DNA from 2 places in the Rhizobium sp. BK529 genome. Region 1 is predicted to be linked to the other one. Evidence: riboswitches for the same ligand, from Rfam matches in the RefSeq annotation. Region 1 holds a riboswitch; the other holds the start of a gene.

Region 1 (5,328 bases):
TTTCGCGACGACAAGCTTTACACGGTGGTCGAGATCGATCGGAATCGCACCGATCTCGTGCGAGGCGTTCTTGAGGGCGAGGTCTCAGTGAATACGATCCGGCCCGTACAGCCCGATTGATTAAAGCAGATGGAGAAATTTTCCGGCAGCCACTCCCCTTCCAGAAGCTCCTGATCAATCCGCTGTTTCACCCCAGAGTATCGCCGACATAAGCGCCGCGCGTTCCCACGGGCTTGAGCTATCCTGTTGTCGTATCTTTCGCGGTCGGATGTTCGAGCTCGGCATTCAGCTCGGGCCCCACAATCGTGAAAGTGAGCGAAAGCCATGTTCACACGAGAAAGCCGATCAACGCGCCAAGCGTCCATGGCCTTTCTGCCCTTGGTTCGGCATACGATGAATAGGTGGTGCAAATCCGCGATTGGATTGTTGATGGCGCGGGTCGAGCATCTGTGGAATTTCGATCAGCGCCGATTGATAGGACTTCGGGAAGGATGTCGTGAAATTGAGAGCGCGAACGCCTATATAAGTGCCGAATCTTTTTGAAAGGAAATCCGTCATGAATATCAATGGAAGCCTGCTCGTTGCGGGATCGGAAAAGCGCGGCACGCGCGGCGAGCTTTTCGGCGTCGAGGCGGCCACTGGAGCGGCGTTGCCCGTTTCTTTCGGTGGCGCCTCCGCGGAAGACGTCGAAGAGGCGACCAAGCTTGCGTGGGAAGCCTTCGCCTCCTACCGGGAAACTGACCTCGAAACGCGGGCGGCCTTTCTGGAGACCATTGCCGGTGAGATCGAAGCGATCGGCGATGATCTGATCGTCCGCGGTATGGCGGAAACCGGTCTTGCGCGTGGACGGTTGGAAGGCGAGCGCGCCCGCACGACCGGACAGCTTCGGCTGTTTGCGAAAGAAGTTCGTGAGGGTCGGTTCCAGGAGCTCCGTTTCGACGGCGCGGATCCTTCCCGCAAGCCTGTTCCGAAGCCTGACCTGCGCCTGCGCAACATTGCTCTCGGTCCTGTCGCGGTTTTCGGCGCATCGAACTTCCCGCTTGCCTTCTCCGTCGCCGGCGGCGACACGGCATCGGCGCTCGCTGCCGGATGCCCTGTCGTCGTCAAGGCGCACTCCGCCCATCCGGGGACTTCGGAACTGGTAGGCCGCGCCGTTCAGCGCGCTGTCGCCAAGGCCGGCCTGCATGTCGGCACATTCGCGCTTCTCTTCGACACCGGCTTCGAGGTCGGGCAGAAGCTCGTGGCGGACGCCAGAATTCGCGCCGTCGGTTTTACCGGATCGCGCCGCGGCGGCACCGCGCTGATGAAGATCGCTTCCGAGCGCAAGCAGCCGATCCCCGTCTATGCCGAAATGAGCAGCGTCAACCCGGTTATCCTCTTCCCCAATGCTCTGAAAAGCCGCGCCGCAGAGATCGCCACTGGTTTCGTAAGTTCGCTGGTTGTGGGCGCCGGACAATTCTGCACCAATCCGGGCCTCATTCTTGCCGTTGAGGGCGAGGGCCTCGATGCCTTCATCACCAAGACGCAGGAATTGTTGCCGGAGGTTAGCGCGCAGACCATGCTTACCGGATCGATCGCCAAGGCCTTCTGCGAAGGCGTCGGTCGTCTGGAGAAACATCCCGAAGTCCGCCTCGTCGCCAACGGCAAGCCGGGCAACGAATTTGAAGGCACTGCTGCCCTTTTCGAGACGACGGCCGCAGCATTCCTCGCACATCACGAGCTTCAGGACGAGGTCTTCGGAGCAGCCGGTCTCCTCGTACGCTGCCGGAATCTCGCCGAACTCGAGCACGTCCTTGACGGGCTGGAAGGACAGCTGACCGTTGCCCTCCACATCGCCAGCGACGACGAGCCGGAAGCAAAGCGCCTCGTACCTAAGCTGGAGATGCTTGCCGGACGCCTGCTGGTGAACGGCTTCGGAACCGGCGTCGAAGTATCGCCCGCAATGGTGCATGGCGGCCCCTACCCGGCAACCGCTGACGGCAGATCGACCTCGGTCGGGACGCTGGCGATCTACAGGTTCCTGCGTCCGGTTTCCTATCAGGACTTCACGACGAACCTGCTTCCAGCTCCGCTGCGTTGATCGTTCGGAGCTTGCCAGCTCAACGCAAGGCCTTTGCGGAGGTCATGGAGGGAATTGGCAAGCTCCAACCGGTGGCAGCGGGAGAATCCTCATTCGTAAAACCGTCATTTTTGCCCGTGACAGCGGCGCCATTCTCTGCGAGAAAGGTGGCGTTGAGAGACAGGGGCGCCGGTTCTTGAAGAACAGGCTGAGAAGCACCCTTCGAACCTGAACCGGATAATGCCGGCGGAGGGAGTCGCTCGGGTCGCAGTCATGCTCTGGCATGGTCTTTCCCGCGCCTACCCCGCCTGAAAGGGGTACTATGGAGAACAAGACGCCCGGAGCACTATTGACGGCCATGCGCGCCAGACCGCCGCTCGTCCAGTGCATCACCAACTATGTGGCTATGAACATCGCCGCCAATGTCGTGCTTGCGGCGGGCGCCTCGCCCGCCATGGTCCATGCGGCCGAAGAGGCAGGAGAATTTGCGGCGATCGCCGGCGCATTGACCGTCAATATCGGTACGCTCTCTACACAATGGATCGATGGCATGCATGCGGCGGCGACGTCCGCAAACGCGGGCGGCAAGCCCTGGGTCCTTGATCCAGTCGCCCATTACGCCACCGCCTTCCGCCGCAAGGCCGTTACTGACCTCCTGGCGCTTCGCCCAACCATCATTCGAGGCAATGCATCCGAAATCATTGCGCTTGCCGGCGGCGAAAGCCGCGGCCAGGGTGTCGATAGTCGCGATCCGGTCGAACAGGCCGAGGCTTCCGCGCGGTTGCTTGCCGAGCGGCATGGCGCAGTCGTCGCCGTCACCGGCGTGGTGGATTTCGTCACTGACGGTGCGCAGGCGCTGCGCATCGAAGGTGGTTCGCCGCTGATGCCACAGGTTACCGCCCTCGGCTGCTCGCTCACCTGCCTGACTGGCGCCTTCGCTGCCACCATTCCCGCAGATCCTTTCGCAGCAGCTGTTGCAGCGCTCGCCACTTTCGCGGTCGCGGGCGAAGAGGCCGCAAAAGATGCGGGCGGCCCTGGCTCCTTCTCCTGGCGGTTCCTCGATGCGCTTTCCGCGCTCGATGGCTCAAAACTCGATGCGAAAGTCAGGATCAACGCAGTATGAAACGCTTCGATCTTTCCCTCTATCTGGTTCTCGACCCCGATCTCTGTGCCGGCATAGGCATGGTCGAAACGACGCGACTTGCCGTTGCAGGTGGCGCGACCATGGTGCAGCTTCGCGACAAACGGGGTGGAACTGCCAGGATGGTGGAAACAGGTCTTGCCCTGAAAGAAGTTTTGAAGGGCAGTGACGCTTTGCTGATCGTCAATGACGATGTGGAGGCGGCGATCGCGATCGGCGCCGATGGATTGCACATCGGCCAGGACGATATTGGGCCTGCCGCCGCCCGCGTAATGATCGGTCCGGACATGATCCTCGGACTGTCGGTGGAGACCGAAGCTCTGGCAGCGGCCGTCGATCCCGCGGTCGTCGATTATGCCGGTATTGGGCCGGTCTTCGCGACGCCCACCAAGACCGACCACAAGCAGCCGATCGGTTTCGATGGGCTGGCGAAGCTTGTTGAAGCGGCACCCGTTCCAACGGTTGCGATCGGCGGCCTGAAGAGCGAGCATGTCTCCTTCGTCCTTGCAGCGGGCGCCGATGGGCTTGCCGTCGTCTCGGCGATCTGCGGCACGCCTGATCCGAAGGCCGCGACGCTTCGCATTGCCGAGGAAATCCGAAAGGTTCGCCGATGATCCACAACGTCTTATCCATCGCCGGCTCCGATCCATCTGGCGGGGCCGGCATCCAGGCCGATCTCAAGGCCTTCTCCGCCCGCGGCGTCTACGGCATGGCGGCGCTGACGGCACTGACGGCGCAAAACACGCAGGGGGTGACCGGCGTGCATCTCGTGCCGCCGCACTTCGTTGCCCAGCAGATCAAGTCCGTCTTCGCTGACGTGCGCGTCGATGCCGTCAAGATCGGCATGATCGCCAATGCCGGCATTGTCGAAGCGGTCGCCGAGGCGCTGGCGCCGCATCGCGGTATCCCCATCGTCGTTGATCCGGTCATGATCGCCAAGGGCGGCGCAGCGCTCCTCGACCCGCAAGCCATCGATGCACTAACACAGCACCTTTTGCCGCTTGCCACATTGCTTACTCCCAATCTGCCGGAGGCAGCCGCGCTGCTGCACGAACAGGTTGCCGAAAACCGCGAGCAGATGGGGGCGCAGGCCGAACGTTTGCGTGCGCTCGGCCCCAATATGGTGCTGGTCAAGGGCGGCCATCTCGAAAGCGATGAGAGCCCCGACGTGTTGTCCATCGCATCCGGTCTTCACTGGTTCGAAGCCAAGCGCGTACCGACGAAAAACACGCATGGCACGGGCTGCACCCTCTCAAGCGCCCTTGCAGCCGAGCTCGCCAAGGGCGCTTCGCCTCAGATGGCCGTCGCGGCAGCCAAGGCCTATCTGGCGCAAGCGGTTGCCGCCGCGGGCGAATTGACGGTCGGCTCCGGACATGGACCCGTCCATCATTTCCATGCCCTGTGGAAAGACGCGGACCGCTGAGCCGGGGCACAATTCAAGGATTACCAGGCGGCCCGGTCAAACCGGGCCGCTTTCTTTCTGGCTACCCTCAGTTGAACTGAGGCCAGCCGGCAAAAGCCTGTTGACAACGCCGCCCAGATATCCAAAGCTATGACATTAAAAGGGGATACATTCCGTAATAACGGAATATCTGGAGGAAAAACGGGTGTCCGACCTGCTTGTGAGCTTATATTCCACGAAGCTCGCCGAACTGAAAGCAAAAGCCGACTCCGTCGGTATTGCGATCCGTCCGGCCCTGCCGCCGGAACTTTATATCGTGGTGAGCTGGGTGCGGGAGCATTTCAGCGAAAACTGGGCAAGTGAAGTCACCGTCGCCTTTTCCCGCCAGCCCGTTGCCTGCCTGATCGCCGTCGAGGACGGAAAGCTGCTTGGCTTTGCCTGCTATGACACGACTGCCCGCGGCTTCTTCGGTCCGACCGGCGTCGATCCTGCCGCACGTGGTAAGGGTTTCGGCCTCGCCCTCTTTTCCGGCTGCCTGCAGACCATGAAGACGCTGGGTCATGCCTATGCCTTCATCGGCGATGCCGGCCCTGTCGATTTCTACGTCAAGACCGCCGGCGCGGTCGAAATTCCTGCCCCCGACAAGGGCATTTACGAAGGCATGCTGCGAAGCCAGCCGAAATGACCATCTGATACCGGAGTTTGAAATAGTGTCCTCGACCCCGC
Region 2 (5,328 bases), on a different contig from region 1:
GGCGATTGCGGTCGTCTGCTCATCAGGAATGCCGTAATCGGTATAGCGCCAGCGGCCGACCTGCCGCTTTTCAAGCTGGGCGGCAATGCCTTCCCAAGTGTAGATCTCCAGCGTGAAATCCACCGCGCCGTTATCGAGCGCCTCATAGGCCGAGGTGCCGAGCGTGACGGCCTGGAATTTACCCTTGCCGCCGTCGTTGCGGATCATCGAGGAAACCAGCGCCTCTTCCCAGGCGCCGCCGAAGCCACCATAGGTCTTTCCGTCGAGATCTTTCGGGCTCTTGATGTCGTCGCGACCGCCCTTAAAAATCAGTCTGCCGGTTTCCGTCTGTACCACGGCATAGACGAGCTTCACATCCGCCCCGGCGACGCGCTGGGTAAAAGTCTCGATTTCTCCGCAGATGCCAAAATCGGCAACTCCATTTGCGACGAGAGTACCGGCGCTGGTGTCTGCATAGGGCAGAATCTCGACGTCGAGGCCCACGGCTTCATAAAAACCTTTGGCCTTGGCGACATAGATGCCGATGTGATTGGTGTTCGGTGTCCAGTCGAGCGCGATACGCACCTTGGCAGCGGACTGGGCCAGGGCGGCGCTGCCGGCCAGGCTTGCGGCCATGGCGGCAAAAAGGGTCTGTCGGCGGGTGAGAAGCATTGTGACCTCCTCAGGTTCTTTGCGGATGCAGCAGTGTTTGAAGAATTTCCATTTCGATCGCCTGAGCGGCCGGGGAGCCGATATCGGCGAGGGTGCGCGGCCTTTTCAGCGGCACCTCGAATTCCCTGACCACGGTCGCCGGGCGGGCGGAAAGCACATAGATGCGGTCGGACAGGAAAACGGCCTCCCGCACATCGTGGGTAATCAGCAGGGCCGTCCAGCGGTGATCGGTCCACATATCCTGCAGCCATTCCTGCATCTGGGTGCGGGTCAAGGCGTCGAGCGCCCCGAAGGGCTCGTCGAGCAACAGCATGTCCTGCCGCTGGATCACCGTGCGCAACAGAGCTGCGCGCTGGCGCATGCCGCCGGAAAGGGCGGCGGGATAGTGATTTTCGAAACCGGCAAGGCCGAAGCGCTCGAAGAGCGGGGCAGCAACGGCGCGCGCCTGGCTGCGTCGCATGCCGTGCACTTCCAGGCCAAGGATCGCGTTGTCGATGACGCTTCGCCACGGCATCAGCGCATCGCGCTGCGGCATGAAGGCGAAGGCATGTGCCGCTTGCGAAAGCGGGGTGTCTTCAAAGAGAATGTCACCTCCATCGGCGAGCAGCGCCTGTGTCAGCAGCCGGAGGATCGTCGACTTGCCGGAGCCGGATGGGCCGACGATCGAGACGAATTCACCTCTGGCAATATGAAGGGAAATGTCCTTCAGCACCTCCATGCCATCGAAGGACTTCGAGACATTCTTGAGTTCGAGCATCCCGCTCATCGGCGCTTCTCCGGAGGGGATTGCCAGGGCATGACGAAGCGCTGTGCCGCCAGTGTGAGGCCGAAGAGGCAGAGCGTCAGGAGAGCACTGACGATGACGGCGGCGAGCACAAGATCCGGCCGGAAATTGTTTTTGGCGTTGAGAATATAGATCCCGAGGCCACGGGCAGCGCCTGCATATTCGGCGAAGATGGCGCCAACCACGGCATAGGTGATCGAGATGCGCAGGCCGGCGAAGAAAAAGGGCATGGCGGAGGGAAGCCTCGCCAGGCGGAAGATGCGCCAGCGGCTTGCCTTCATCGAGCTCAGAAGCTCAGCAATATCCCGGTCCGTCGATTCATAGCCCTGCAGCAGAGCGACGAGCAGCGGAAAGAAGGTGACGAGGGCCACGAGCAGAAGTTTAGGCAGCAGACCGAAACCGAACCAGAGCACGACGAGAGGCGCGATTGCGACCAGTGGCAGCGTCTGGCTGACGATAAAGAGCGGCAGCATCGCGCGGCGCATGAAGGGTACGAAATCCATCAGAACTGACGAGGCAAGGGCGAAAGCCAGCGACAGGGCGAAACCGCCGAGTGTTGCGCTGAGCGTGGGCCAGGTATTGTCGAGCAGTGCCTGTCTGTTCAACCAGCCCTGCGTGATGATGCGGGAGGGCGAAGGCAGGATGGAGGGCTTGATGCCGGAGAGATCGACATAGATCTCCCAGATGGCGAGGAAAGCAAACACGGCAAGAATGGCGGGCAAGGCCCGCCTCAATGGCGCGAATGTCGATTCCGGTTTCGGTAAGGTCATTGCCGTCAGGCGTCTCAGGCTTTGCTCGGGCTGTTAGCGGATACCGTGATATCCAGCGTCACATGGCCTTCAGGATCGCCGAAGCGATAGAAGGCTTCATGGATGGTCGCGAAGATCGCGCCGGCATCACCACGCAGCTTGGTGCAGAAATTCTTGGAGCGGTCGAATGTGCCCGAACGCTTCAGGAAATCGATGCAGCCGTAGATCTCGTCCATGTGGGTGCCCGTTCCCATAACATAGAGAGAAAATTGGGCGACCGTCGGCTGCCCAGTCACAGTGGTGTCTCTGACCGCTGCGATTGCAGCTTCCACCCGCTCGGCGAGGGGTTCGGACCGGCTGAAAGACAGGCCGGCGCCGCAGATCGCATCATCCGGCCCGCCGGGGCAACCACGCGAGATGGCCGCCGACAAGACACAGTGCTCGCCGCTTGCCGCAGCCGAGACGAAAAGGTCGCACATGGCGGCAAACAAGACGTCGGGCGGGCCGACCATCAGCGTGGAAATATCGTCCGTCTCGATGCGAAGGCGATCGCGATAGGGATCGAGAGCCTTGATCGCGTCTAAGATGATGCCGACGAAATTGCCGGACATCGGATATAGAGACACTTGTGCGCCGGAAAACATTTAAACCTCGCTCCGCTGGCATTACCCAGATCAGCTTTGAAGGGTCCGGAGGCATGCGCCTCACATCTCAGCCCCGACAATACGGAGCTCCCCTGTGAAATTGTGGCGGAAGCTAGCACCGGGTGGCCCCTACCGCAACCGTAAAATTCCTATCCGGCTACACCGTCGGTACGAAGGTGCTGACTAAGCCGTCTCGGCCCACATTAATATTGTAGGCTATCAATCTATCCAGGCAGCTCCGTGGTCGAAGCTCGGAGATGCCTCGGGTGCGAAAGGGAAACACCCGGACGGAGGTCCTGTCCGGGTGTCCAGCCGGTTCCGTACCTGCCAGAAACGGAACCAGATGTCGTCGTCTCAGGCGGCTGCGCCGGCATAAGGACTATCGTTGCGGGCGGCGATTAGCGCCTCGGTCCACCATTGCAGCTGGGCCATCATGCGCGCGAGCCGGCGCAGGGCATCTTCCGGATCGTGAAGCCGGCCTTCATCGTCGAAACGGCGCCAAGGTGAATTGAAGCTCACGGCATCGCAAATTGTGACGGCGTGGAGCTCGGCAAAGACGAGGCGAAGCTGCTCGACCGCCCGCAGCCCGCCGGACACGCCGCCATAGCAGACAAAGGCAATCGGCTTGCCGTGCCAGGGCTCTGCGAAGAGATCGATGAGGAACTTCAGGGAGGCGGTGAAGCTGTGATTATATTCCGGGGTGACGAGAATGAAGCTATCGGCCCGGTTGAGATGGTCTGCCAGCCGTCTCGCCTCCGGATGATGCGGTATGTGCTCTCGCGGGAGCGAAAATGCCAGTGGGTCGATGATGTCGATTTTGAATTGCGGAAAGCGGGCCAGCTCTCTTGCAAGCCATTTGACCACCCGCTCGCAGATGCGTCCCTCGCGCGTGCTGCCGTAGATGACGGCAAGCCTCATGGGCTCCTGCATATATAGCTCCTTTTCACGTCGCTTTACGGCCTCAGGAGCGCAGTCTATAAAACCTCAACTAATATTGAGGTCAATAGGTCATGCAACAGAATCCGACATTCTCCTTGAGCAAGCTTCTGACAGTGGGTGAGGTGGCAGAGCGCAGCGGACTTGCGGTTTCCGCCCTGCATTTCTATGAGGCGAAGGGGCTGATCTCGAGCATCCGTACTCGCGGCAACCAGCGCCGCTATGGTCGCGATGTGCTGCGGCGCCTTGGTATCATCAAAGTGGCGCAGCGCGTCGGCATTCCGCTTGCCGAAATCCAGACTGCGTTCGAAACCCTGCCGCAGAGCCGCACACCAACCGTCGAGGATTGGCAGAGACTGTCGGCGCTCTGGAAGAACGATCTCGATGCCCGCATCAAGCGGCTGAGCCTGCTGCGCGATCATCTGACGAGCTGCATCGGCTGCGGGTGTCTCTCCATCGACGCCTGTCCGCTACGCAATCCTTTCGACATACTCGGCAAAGAAGGAACTGGTGCACGGCTTCTGGACCCGGATGTGTAGGCCGCTGGGCTTTCTTTTGGCCGATCTCCTCATATGTTAAGGCCGAATGGCGCAAGCAGCGGGGCCGGTCCCGCAAAGAGGAGAGCTTCGTGTTTCATCCCAAACTGTTCGAGAACCGCAATGTCGTTGTAACGGGCGCCGGCCGGGGTATCGGCCTGGAAATCGCCCGCCAGTTTCTCGATTGCGGGGCACGCGTTCTCGTCCACACCGGTCGCGGCGGAGAACGCGAACTGCCGGATTTTCTCCTGACGGCCGAATCGGAGCGCCGCGCCCTGCTGCTGCCGGCGGATTTCCTGCATCCGGGCGGCGCGGCAAAGTTCGCGGAGGAGGCGCTTGAATTCTTCGATGCCGTGCATGTCCTAGTCAACAATGCCGGTACGATGCACGGGCGTTTTCCGGCCGGAGAACTTACGGATATCGAGTACGAGACTATCGTGCGCCTCAACCAGACGTCGGTGGTGGAGTTGACGCGGGCTCTGCTTCCCGCGCTGCGGGCGGCGCAGGGTGCTGCCATCGTCAATACGGTTTCGATTTCGGCGTCGACCGGCGGAAGCCCTGGTTCTGCAATCTATTCCGCGTCGAAGGCTTTCGTTGCGACCTATTCCAAGGCGCTCGCCCGGGAGCTCGCGCCCGACGGTATTAGGGTCAATTGCGTCTCGCCAGGAACGATCGATACCGATTTCCATGCACGCTATTCATCGCGCGAAAAACTGGAACAGGCCCGCAAGTCTATCCCTCTGCAACGGCTCGGAACAGCGGAGGATTGTGCGCCAGCCTATCTCTTCCTGGCGGCTCCATCACTCTCAGGATATATCACCGGTCAAGTCTTGGAGATCAATGGCGGCCAGCTTATCTGCTGATTTGCTTGGACTTTTTTTGGTATTTCGTGACATTTGACCAATTCGCTTCTGCGAATATGATATTGTTCTGATCTACCTTATTACCTCCTTCCGAGAAGCAAATGCCATTGCCTAAACCGAAGCTGGGTATGACCGGCCAGGACTTGCAGAAGCTTGCTGACAAAG

Evidence for each region. A riboswitch is a leader RNA that binds a small molecule or an ion and turns the genes downstream of it on or off. The one in region 1 is predicted to bind thiamine pyrophosphate.
Region 2: it holds a riboswitch for thiamine pyrophosphate, as region 1 does, so the genes downstream of both, FHX08_RS23540 (YkoF family thiamine/hydroxymethylpyrimidine-binding protein) here and thiM (hydroxyethylthiazole kinase) in region 1, are expected to answer to the same signal.

Annotation. Positions count from the first base shown of each region.
Region 1 is NZ_JACIAU010000002.1:304,359-309,686, reverse strand. Features, by position in the region: gene FHX08_RS18550 (hypothetical protein) at 1-120, shown strand, start outside; partial or broken gene FHX08_RS31505 (ribonuclease) at 242-361, opposite strand; gene FHX08_RS18545 (hypothetical protein) at 346-558, opposite strand; gene FHX08_RS18540 (aldehyde dehydrogenase (NADP(+))) at 557-2,080, shown strand; TPP riboswitch at 2,232-2,331, shown strand; gene thiM (hydroxyethylthiazole kinase) at 2,382-3,182, shown strand; gene thiE (thiamine phosphate synthase) at 3,179-3,814, shown strand; gene thiD (bifunctional hydroxymethylpyrimidine kinase/phosphomethylpyrimidine kinase) at 3,811-4,623, shown strand; gene FHX08_RS18520 (GNAT family N-acetyltransferase) at 4,808-5,287, shown strand; gene FHX08_RS18515 (glycoside hydrolase family 3 protein) at 5,313-5,328, shown strand, end outside.
Region 2 is NZ_JACIAU010000004.1:151,473-156,800, reverse strand. Features, by position in the region: gene FHX08_RS23555 (ABC transporter substrate-binding protein) at 1-651, opposite strand, end outside; gene FHX08_RS23550 (ABC transporter ATP-binding protein) at 662-1,417, opposite strand; gene FHX08_RS23545 (ABC transporter permease) at 1,414-2,205, opposite strand; gene FHX08_RS23540 (YkoF family thiamine/hydroxymethylpyrimidine-binding protein) at 2,220-2,828, opposite strand; TPP riboswitch at 2,819-2,932, opposite strand; gene FHX08_RS23535 (NADPH-dependent FMN reductase) at 3,183-3,758, opposite strand; gene soxR (redox-sensitive transcriptional activator SoxR) at 3,839-4,303, shown strand; gene FHX08_RS23525 (SDR family NAD(P)-dependent oxidoreductase) at 4,393-5,163, shown strand; gene FHX08_RS23520 (helix-turn-helix transcriptional regulator) at 5,265-5,328, shown strand, end outside.